Regions from separate parts of the Desulfuribacillus alkaliarsenatis genome, predicted to be linked through region 2. Evidence: riboswitches for the same ligand, from Rfam matches in the RefSeq annotation. Region 2 holds a riboswitch; the other holds the start of a gene.
The links. A riboswitch is a leader RNA that binds a small molecule or an ion and turns the genes downstream of it on or off. The one in region 2 is predicted to bind S-adenosylmethionine.
Positions count from the first base shown of each region.

Region 1: it holds a riboswitch for S-adenosylmethionine, as region 2 does, so the genes downstream of both, BHF68_RS12295 (trans-sulfuration enzyme family protein) here and BHF68_RS00675 (methionine ABC transporter ATP-binding protein) in region 2, are expected to answer to the same signal.

Region 1 covers NZ_MIJE01000033.1:86,220-91,280, reverse strand. The annotation lists gene BHF68_RS12310 (LL-diaminopimelate aminotransferase) at 1-359, shown strand, start outside; gene BHF68_RS12305 (polysaccharide deacetylase family protein) at 385-1,530, opposite strand; gene BHF68_RS12300 (D-alanine--D-alanine ligase family protein) at 1,647-2,594, shown strand; SAM riboswitch class I at 2,642-2,741, shown strand; gene BHF68_RS12295 (trans-sulfuration enzyme family protein) at 2,839-3,990, shown strand; gene sleB (spore cortex-lytic enzyme) at 4,060-4,749, opposite strand; gene BHF68_RS12285 (M23 family metallopeptidase) at 4,934-5,061, shown strand, end outside.
Region 2 covers NZ_MIJE01000001.1:131,828-136,888, reverse strand. The annotation lists gene cimA (citramalate synthase) at 1-812, shown strand, start outside; SAM riboswitch class I at 961-1,072, shown strand; gene BHF68_RS00675 (methionine ABC transporter ATP-binding protein) at 1,190-2,221, shown strand; gene BHF68_RS00670 (methionine ABC transporter permease) at 2,211-2,891, shown strand; gene BHF68_RS00665 (MetQ/NlpA family ABC transporter substrate-binding protein) at 2,925-3,764, shown strand; gene BHF68_RS00660 (FapA family protein) at 3,848-5,061, opposite strand, start outside.

The sequences.
Region 1 (5,061 bases), on a different contig from region 2:
TGTTCCACGTTGTACAAGCAGGAGCGTTAGCGGCCCTTAAAGATGGAGGGAAGCATTGCAAAAAGATGTCTGATGTTTATCAAGAAAGACGAGACATACTAATCAATGGGCTTGAAAAGCTTGGTTGGAAAATTAATAAACCAAAAGCATCCATGTTCATTTGGGCTAGGATTCCTGAAGGCTATACATCTAAAGAGTTTGCTGTACTTCTATTAGAGCAAGCGGGAATTGTTGTAATCCCAGGAGATGCTTTTGGCGCCATGGGAGAAGGTTATGTGCGCATTGGTCTAGTACAGAACAATGAGCAATTAAATACAGCAATTGAACAACTAAAAAACAGCGGCATAACATTTAAGTAACAAATGTTGTGCCGCTAAAATACTGTTAGTAAGTTCGGATAGTTCTATCATCGAACTTCTCTATATTTACGCTATCCTTAAGCTCTTCAGGTATGGTTATTGTGTTCATATCACCGTCACTTACATATCGGCGCTCAGGATTATTTCTAAAATAATCTATCCATTGATTGAAGAAATCAGAAGGCACACTGGCTGCCCTAATTCTAGGAATTGCTTCTGGTTTAAATTCCGTAGAAAAAGGTGAAGGAGCAGGGTTGGAACCAACTAGAAAGACTCCTTTATGATGATAATCAATACCGTTATAGCTACCTTGAACTGATAATTCGCGATTTACAGGTCTTATACCAAACGTTAATGCAAATGTATCGACAGAATAGCCTGGTAATAAGTTTTGCGTAGCTTCAACATGACGCGCAAGGGTTCTTTGAACCTCTTCGTCTGTTATGCGGTCTAGGCGTTCATGCCCATAGGTATGATTACCAATCTCCATACCTAAATCAACTAAATACTCGAATTTAAGCTTACGCCATTCTGGTTGATCATTTTGCCTAAAAGGTAACGGATAATTAACGTAAAACGTAGCTGCTGTTCCGAAACCTGGATTTTCATTTGCAAAGTTTTCAATAATACCTACAGCAGAATCAGGGTCTACGATTTTTTCACCTTGTTCATTTATTAAAAACCTAAAGTGACCTTCTGTTGAGTCGTCAAATGTTAAGATAACAGGAGTTTTTCCTGCTGGTACGTCCATATTTCCTGTAACGAAATCTCTAGCCGTAACCAGATAGTAGCCTTCTTCATATAATACTTTTAAGTCATTTCGGAAATTGTCAGCAGTACGCTCCCATTCGTCTTCTTTATCACCAATAACGTGATACATTAGGACCATAACTTCACCTAACTCATTAACCTTTAATTCACGAAGCTGCTCATCAGACAAGGCAGGTTCGTCTGTAATCTCAGGCTGAGCTATTTCGTTATTGTTGTTATTGTTACTGTCAGTGCCATTTTCAAATTTATCATCTGATAAGTCTTCATTTTCAACATCTAGGCTTGTGTCAGGTTGCTCAGGCGTGCCTGCAGAATTTTGACAACCGATAAGAATTAGCAGGGATAAGGACATAATTAATAGAATAATAAAAGTATGTTTGATTGGTCGACTAGAGTACATTTAGATGCTCCTTTGTATTATAATGAAATAACGTATTGGCTTAATTATAACATAACGCATTATTAAAATATTATAATTTGAACTGTTTTTTAACATTAAATTAAGGAGGCAATAACTTGAATAATATAGCTGTAATATATGGTGGTATTTCGAACGAAAGAGAAGTGTCACTTAAGAGTGGATTAGGTGTATGCAAGGCATTAACTGAAAAAGGTTACAATGTTATAGCACTAGAATATGATAATCACCAACAGTTAATCAAACAATTACTAGCGGATAAACCTGACTTTGCCTATATCGCATTACATGGAAGATACGGAGAAGATGGGAGAGTACAAAGCTTATTAGAATTACTTAATATCCCATATGTAGGTTCTGGGGTTCTTGCAAGTTCCTTAGCTATGAATAAATCTTTATCAAAAAAACATTTTGCATTAGCTGGTATTAAAGTAGCTAAAGAGCTTATTGTAAAACCTGATGAAATTAATCTAAATAGAGAGTTAATAATTAACAAAATTATAAATATCTTTAGCTTTCCAATTGTAATCAAGCCAAATCAAGAGGGCTCAACGATAGGCTTAACTATTGCTTATGATAAGCAACAGCTTTTAGAAGGTCTTAATACAGCTGTTAATTTTGATTCAGAAATATTAGTTGAAGAGTATATAAAGGGTGTTGAAATCACAGTTGCCGTATTAGGTACAGGTGATGATATACAGGCTCTTCCAGTCATAGAAATAGTACCTAAGAATAGCCATTACGACTATGAATCAAAATATGCGCCTGGTGGCTCTGAGCACATAATACCTGCTAGAATTTCTAAAGAGAACACTATAATAGCTCAAGATTGGGCTATCAAAGCACATAAGGCATTAGGTTGTGAAACCTATTCAAGGGTAGATTTTATTGTACCAGAAGGACAGCAACCTGTAATTTTAGAAATAAACACATTACCAGGTATGACTCCTACTAGCTTATTTCCTGATGCAGCTAAAAGTATCGGCCTAGAATATCCTGATATGCTCGACAGAATAATCAAAATTGCAAAGAAAAAATATAAATAACTTGACTTATTCGATAAATTTGCTATGATTTAACGTAATAGAATATACTCTTATCCAGAGTGGTGGAGGGACTGGCCCTATGAAACCCGGCAACCTATGAAATTCATGAGGTGCTAAATCCTGCAGAATACTTCTGATAGATAAGAGAAAGTGCGAGTTTAAAAAGCTTTCTCTTAAGAGAAAGCTTTTTTCTTATATAAGCATAATTAATACAATTGAAATAGCATATATTGGAGGTTAGATGATGAAATTTAATAAAAACACGATTTTAGCTCAGGTTGGTGTTATTAAAAATGAAAAATATGGTGCAATTAGCACACCCATTTATCACTCAGCTACTTTTAGACATCCAGCAATAGGTGAAAGTACTGGTTATGATTATTCAAGAACTTCTAATCCAACTAGACAGGAACTAGAAACAGCACTAGCTAGTCTAGAAGAAGGTAAGTACGGTTTTGCTTTTCCAACTGGAATGGCTGCTTTAACTACTATTTTCGGTTTGTTCAAGTCTGGTGATCATGTAATCCTATCAGAAGATTTATATGGCGGCACATACCGATTATTAAAACAATATTTCAATCAGTATGGCATAGACGCAGATTTTATTGATACTACTAATCTTATTGAAGTTGAACAGACATGGAAACCCAATACTAAAGGTTTATTAATCGAAACGCCGTCTAACCCATTAATGAAGATTACAGATATCAAGCTGTGTGCCAAACTGTGCAAACAATTTAATGCATTATTTATAGTAGATAATACATTTATGACACCATATTATCAAACACCAATTAATTTAGGTGCAGATATTGTAATTCACAGTGGGACAAAGTATTTAGCGGGCCATAATGATTTATTGGCAGGAGCAATTATTACGAATGATGCAGACCTTGCAGATAGAATCGGATTTTTGCAGAATACAACAGGATCTGTCTTGTCAGCGGGTGACTCTTGGCTACTCCTTAGAAGTCTTAAAACATTAGGGTTAAGGATGGAACGTCAGACGAAAAATGCACAGGCCATCGTTGAATGGGCTCAAACAGAGGGATCTAAATGGATAAATCAAGTATATTATCCATCTATAAATGAACAAGGGTATAATATTCACCTCGGACAAGCTACAGGTGATGGGGCAATGTTGTCAATTCGTTTCAAATCAGAACAATTAGCTATGGACTTGCTTTCCAAGTTAGAGCTATTTTCTTTTGCTGAGAGTTTAGGAGGAGTAGAATCATTAATTACGATTCCTTCCAGACAGACACATGCAGATATGCCTGAGGATTATCGGAAAAAATTAGGCGTAACAGATGATTTATTACGAATATCTGTAGGTATTGAAGATTGTAATGATTTAATTTACGATTTAACTCAAGCAATTAACAAGTGTATATAGAACAGAGAGACAGCCTTAGTAATTATAATTACTTAGAGGTTGCCTCTCTTTTGCTTTTATTAATTATATTTAATAAGCGAATATATGCCTGCCTATTTGTTTGATTTGTGGACGACTCCAAATCCACGGGCTAGTTGAAGTTTCTGGATTAAAGAAATACAATGCTCCATTTGTTGGATCCCAACCATTTATGGCATCCATCACAGCTTGTCTTAGATTTGGGTCAGTTGGTGTTAGCCAGATTTGTCCATCTGCGACTGCAGTAAAAGCTCTAGGTTCAAAGACAACCCCAGAAACAGTATTGGGAAATTGTTGGTTTCTTACACGATTTAATACGACAGCCACAACTGCGACTTGTCCAATGTAAGGCTCACCTCTAGCTTCTCCGTTAACCAAGTTAACTAAAAGATTAATCTCTTGGTCAGTAAAGCCCCGTGCTGGCCCTGTAGCACCAGCTAAGTGAGTGTTTCGTCTTAAAGCTCCCCAGGTTTGTGGACCTGCAATTCCATCAACAACTAAACCATAATCCCGTTGGAAATTTCGTACAGCTGCTTGTGTTCTCCAGCCGTATATTCCAGTGATTCTAAAAGTATAGTAACCTAATTGATTTAGTCTAGTTTGTAGCTCAGTCACATCATTTCCCTGGGCACCATATCTAAGCACCCTTGCTGTCTCTTGTGTTTGCCAATATGTAAGAGATATTACATTAAGTATTAAGATAAACGTTAGAAAGATTAAAACTATTTTTTTGCTCTTCATGATTATAACCTCCTAGTTGATGGTTGTTTTTATTATTTGTTAATAAGATTAAAAAATTCCTTTTTCTAAAAAAATGGTTTATCTTTGAATGCTTATAATTTAATTAGAAGGGTAGTTTTTAATTGTTATATCCTGTACAATCAAATATATATAACTATCAATGGGAAAACAGGAGAGACATAAATTGAAAAATAAAGTTCAGTTATTACTAGTTACTTTTTTTTGTTATTTTATACTAATAAGCTTTACAGGGTATTATCTATACCAAAACCAAACTGTAGATGTAATAGCAACTGATCATAATAATGGAAT
Region 2 (5,061 bases):
CTTCTCGCTACATTAGTGAGATTGCTAATGTTGTTCATCATTCGAATCAACCATTTGTCGGGCGCAGTGCCTTTACCCATAAGGGTGGTATGCATGTTAGTGCAATCCTTAAAAACGCCAAAACTTATGAGCATATCGAGCCAGAAACCGTTGGTAATCAGCGTCGTGTTCTTATGTCCGAGCTTGCAGGTCAGAGTAATGTACTCTTTAAAGCTAAGGAATTGGGCTTAGATGTTAGTAAAGAACACCCTGAAACGAAAACAATCATTAATGAAATTAAGGAGCTAGAGCACCAGGGATATCAGTTTGAAGCTGCTGAAGCATCCTTCGAGCTACTCCTACGCAAAGCCTTTTCTGAGGTAAAAGAAATAATTGCCCTTGATTCCTTTAAGCTAATTATTGAAAAACGTGGTGACCAAAAGGTTACATCTGATGCAATTGTCAAATTAAAAATTAATGGTAGTGGTACCACTTCGATAACGGCTGATGATGGAAATGGCCCAGTAAACGCCCTTGATAATGCACTAAGAAAAACCCTTGAGGATATCTACCCTACCCTTAAGGATGTATACTTAACGGACTATAAGGTGCGTGTTATCGACGAGAAGGACGGAACTGCCGCTAAAATTCGTGTGCTTATAGAATCAAGTGATGGTGAAACAAACTGGAGTACCGTTGGTGTCTCTGAAAATATTATCGACGCTAGCTGGCAGGCATTAACAGATAGCTACAGATACGCTTTATTAGGCAAGGAAGATGAAGCTATTATCGATAATACTCAATTAGAGAGAAAAGGAATTTTAAATCATTAAAATTTTCCTGTTGACTAAATATAGCATCCCATGTTAATATTTCATCAAGCTAAAACAAACAATTAACAACAAATCACATCTGAATACTATGATTTGCAACTTCTAATTACGAAATATAACTTAAAACAATTAAATACTTGGATATATACTCTTATCCAGAGAGGTGGAGGGGCTGGCCCGATGAAACCCGGCAACCGGTGAACGATTTTTGTTCACTATGGTGCCAATTCCTGCAAAGCGTATGCTTTGATAGATGAGAGAGGTCGACTTACTAGTTATGCGCCCTTTCTTATGAAGGGCGCTTTTCATTTTGTGAAGCCTTATATTTTTCATTTTAGTTATCTTTAAAAAGGAGGTTCACCATGAGCACAAACACTATGATTAAAGTAGATAATTTACAAAAAGTATATCAGACTAACGGCAAATCGATCGTTGCCTTAGAAAATATTGACTTAGAAATTACTCAAGGTGAGATTTTCGGCATAATTGGCTATAGTGGCGCTGGTAAAAGCACGCTAATTCGTTGCTTTAACATGCTTGAGACTCCAACCTCTGGTAACATAATCATAGATAATCAGGATATTACCAGGTTATCTACCACACAGCTACGTGAGAAACGCAAAGAAATAGGTATGATTTTTCAGCACTTTAACCTCTTAAGCGCACGCACAGTCCGTGGTAACATTGCCTATCCACTAGAAATAGCAGGCATGAAGAAGGCTGATATCAACAAACGTGTTGATGAACTAATTCACCTAGTTGGACTAACGAACCAAGCAGATTCATATCCAGCTCAGTTAAGCGGTGGTCAGAAGCAACGGGTCGGTATAGCCCGAGCAATTGCTAATAATCCTAAGGTTTTATTATGCGATGAAGCAACCTCTGCTTTAGACCCTAAGACAACATTATCTATTCTTGAACTGCTAAAGGACATTAACCGCAGGCTTGGTCTGACCATGGTGTTAATCACTCATGAGATGGAAGTCATTAAAAACATTTGCGACCGTGTAGCAGTTATTGATCAAGGTCAAATAGCTGAGCTTGGTACAGTGCTACAGTTGTTCAGCCAGCCTAAGACTAAGATTGCACATGAATTTCTTAAGCAGGTAACCCATGTTGAAGTACCCGAGGAAATACTAGCTAATTTTGCTAGTAAAGACTCAGCAACACATAAGCTACTACAGCTCTCGTTCTTAGGTGAAACAACTAGTAATCCTGTAATTAGCGATATGATTAAAACTCATGATATAGATATTAATATTTTACACGGACAAATAAATCGTATTCAGGATACCCCTTATGGAACTCTCGTCATGACGGTTGAGGGTGCACCTGAAAACATATCGAACGCTCTAAAATATTTAAAAGAAAATAACATCCGAATTGAGGTGTTAACAAATGGACTTTAGAAATCTACTAGCTGATCTCCAGCAGTTAAATTGGAGTCTAATAGGCACTGCTAGCTACGAAACACTCTATATGGTATTCTGGCCGACGGTAATTGCAGCGGTCATTGGAATCCCTATCGGCATAGTCCTAGCCCTTACGAGCAAAGGACACATTTTAGAGAATCACATAATAAATCAGTCAGTAGGCTCTGTCGTAAATATCTTACGCTCAATTCCTTTTATCCTACTACTAATTATGTTAATTCCTTTGACAAGAAAGATTATGGGTGTAGCAATTTCCTACGAGGCGATGGTAGTGCCATTATCCTTCGGTGCCGCTCCATTCTTCGCTAGATTAGTAGAAACTTCTATCAACGAAATTGATAGAGGGATAATCGAGTCTGCTCAAGCAATGGGTTCTAATCTGCGACAAATAATTTTCAAGGTGTTAATCCCTGAGTCTTTACCAGGATTAGTTGCAGGTATTACTGTAACCGCTGTTGCTTTGGTAGGCTATACGGCAATGGCAGGTGTTGTAGGAGGTGGTGGTTTAGGTGATATGGCATACCGCTATGGCTTTCAGCGCAATCAGCCATTAGTCATGTATGTCTGCATTGTATTACTAGTTTTAATGGTGCAAGTCATTCAATCATTTGGCGACTGGTTATCTAAAAAGGTCAACCATCGTTAATATATATAAAACATAAAAAATGGAGGGGTTATCATGTTTCAAAACAAAAACAAACTATCAAAAACTTTATTCACAGTTGCTCTATTAGCAGTATTAACTATTGTATTAACTGCTTGCGGTGGCAGTAGCCCTGCAGCAACAGACAATGTTTCATTAACAGTAGGTGCTACTGACGTTCCACACGCTGAAGTCTTGGAATATATTAAGCCGATTTTAGCTGAGAAAGGAATCAATCTTAATATTAGAGTTTTCAATGATTACACTATGCCTAATGAAACCTTAGCTGGTGGAGATTTAGACGCTAATTATTTTCAGCATAAGCCATGGTTAGAAAACTACGTATTAGAAACAGGCAACGACATAATCCCATTTATCGGCGTTCACATTGAGCCAATGGGTGGCTACTCTAAATCGATTAACAGCATCGATCAATTAGCTGATGGAGCAAAGGTTGGTTTGCCAAATGCAGTAAGTGAAGTAGGTCGTGTGCTAGCATTATTGGAAGCTAATAATCTGGTTACACTTAAGGATGGTGTGGGCTTAAAAGGTACACTGCAGGATATCGTTGATAATCCAAAGAATCTTCAATTTGTTGAAGTTGACGCTTCCCTATTAGCTCCAACAATTGATGAATACGATTTTGCAGTAATAAATACAAACTTTGCTTTACAGGCTGATTTCGTACCTGCTAATGATGCATTAATAATTGAAGGTACGGAGTCTCCGTATGTAAATGTTTTAGCTATCCGTGCTGAATCTAAGGATAACGAAGCAATCGCTGTTTTAGCTGAAGTTCTTCTAAGTGCTGAGGTTAAACAATTCATCGAGGAAAAATATGAGGGTGCTGTAGTACCAGCGCAAGTCCGCTACTAAGATTTCCAATATAAACAATGCATAAGATAAGCGTGTGTAAGGTATATCAATCCTTACACACGCTTATCTATTTTATCGCCTATTTAGTTTTTAATATATTTTACTACATCATCATTGTGGTCATAGTAGAATTTTACGTTACGCAGTCGTTGACCCTCATAAAATACCGATTTATTTTTTATCTTTATTTTTGCACTTATTAGTTCTTTCGCTAATATAGTCCGACCAGCAGTTAAGCATGGAGGAGCCCCTAACTCATTTCCAACCTTAGAGGCGATGATATCTTTTATCGCTTCCGTAGTTCCGCCCCGGATAACTGAGTTTTGACTGTAAAATTTACAGTCTTTGCCTGCAAAAACTAAAGAGTGGTAGCTCCCATTCCCAACATATACTACGTCACCATTTGTTTTTAATGTAGAGAAAGAACTGTATCCTGTGGAAATAGTGCTATCTTCTTTAATAGAGTTGTTTATTTTTTCAATGCCCTCGTTCAGGGCAAAAATTAATGTTTTTATACTTTCAATACTCGCTAATTTTAATGTTGTTTGATAACTGCTATAGGGCAATAGTAGCTTATATAAAACCATGAAATCCATTTGTATATTTGTATGTCTCTTCGCCTCAGTGTAAATATCATTATATTCGTCGATTCTTTTTATAATTGTGTTAAACTTACCATCTAACAAGGTCGCAACAACCTTAGTATACGATATTTCCTGATTTCGTATTTTTAATTCCGTCATTAACTGGTTAGCAACCTCGTATAGTTTTTCAAAATAATGACTTAAGTCCTGAAGAACTCTATAGGCTTGGCTATAAAAAGTGATAAAATGCCCCCCATATACATAGCTATTGATAACGTTCCCGCTAATCGTAATACTCTGAGCTGATACTAAAGTAGAATAAAAAACATTTCCGAACACCCATATATTCCCCATAGATTCAATCCGCATATCTTCTTTAACGTCCCCATAAACAATTACATCTCCAGTGAAATAAATATTTCCTTTCTTAATATCTACATCACCATGTACTATATGAACATCAAAAATATCGATATGCTTTACTAAATTCCCAGAAATTGAAAGCCTGCCAGACTTTAGGGCGATAATTGTACCATCTGCTTTCATTTCGACATTTTTATTCAGCTTTACACTTAGCTTCTTTGGGTGCTTAGGCCTTATTATTCTCCCAAAAACATTATATCCTTCCACACCTTCCTCAGGTGGATGTAATCTGGCTACTATATCTCCCTGTTTAACAGAAGGTATTTTTACGCGATTTTTAAAGTCAACCT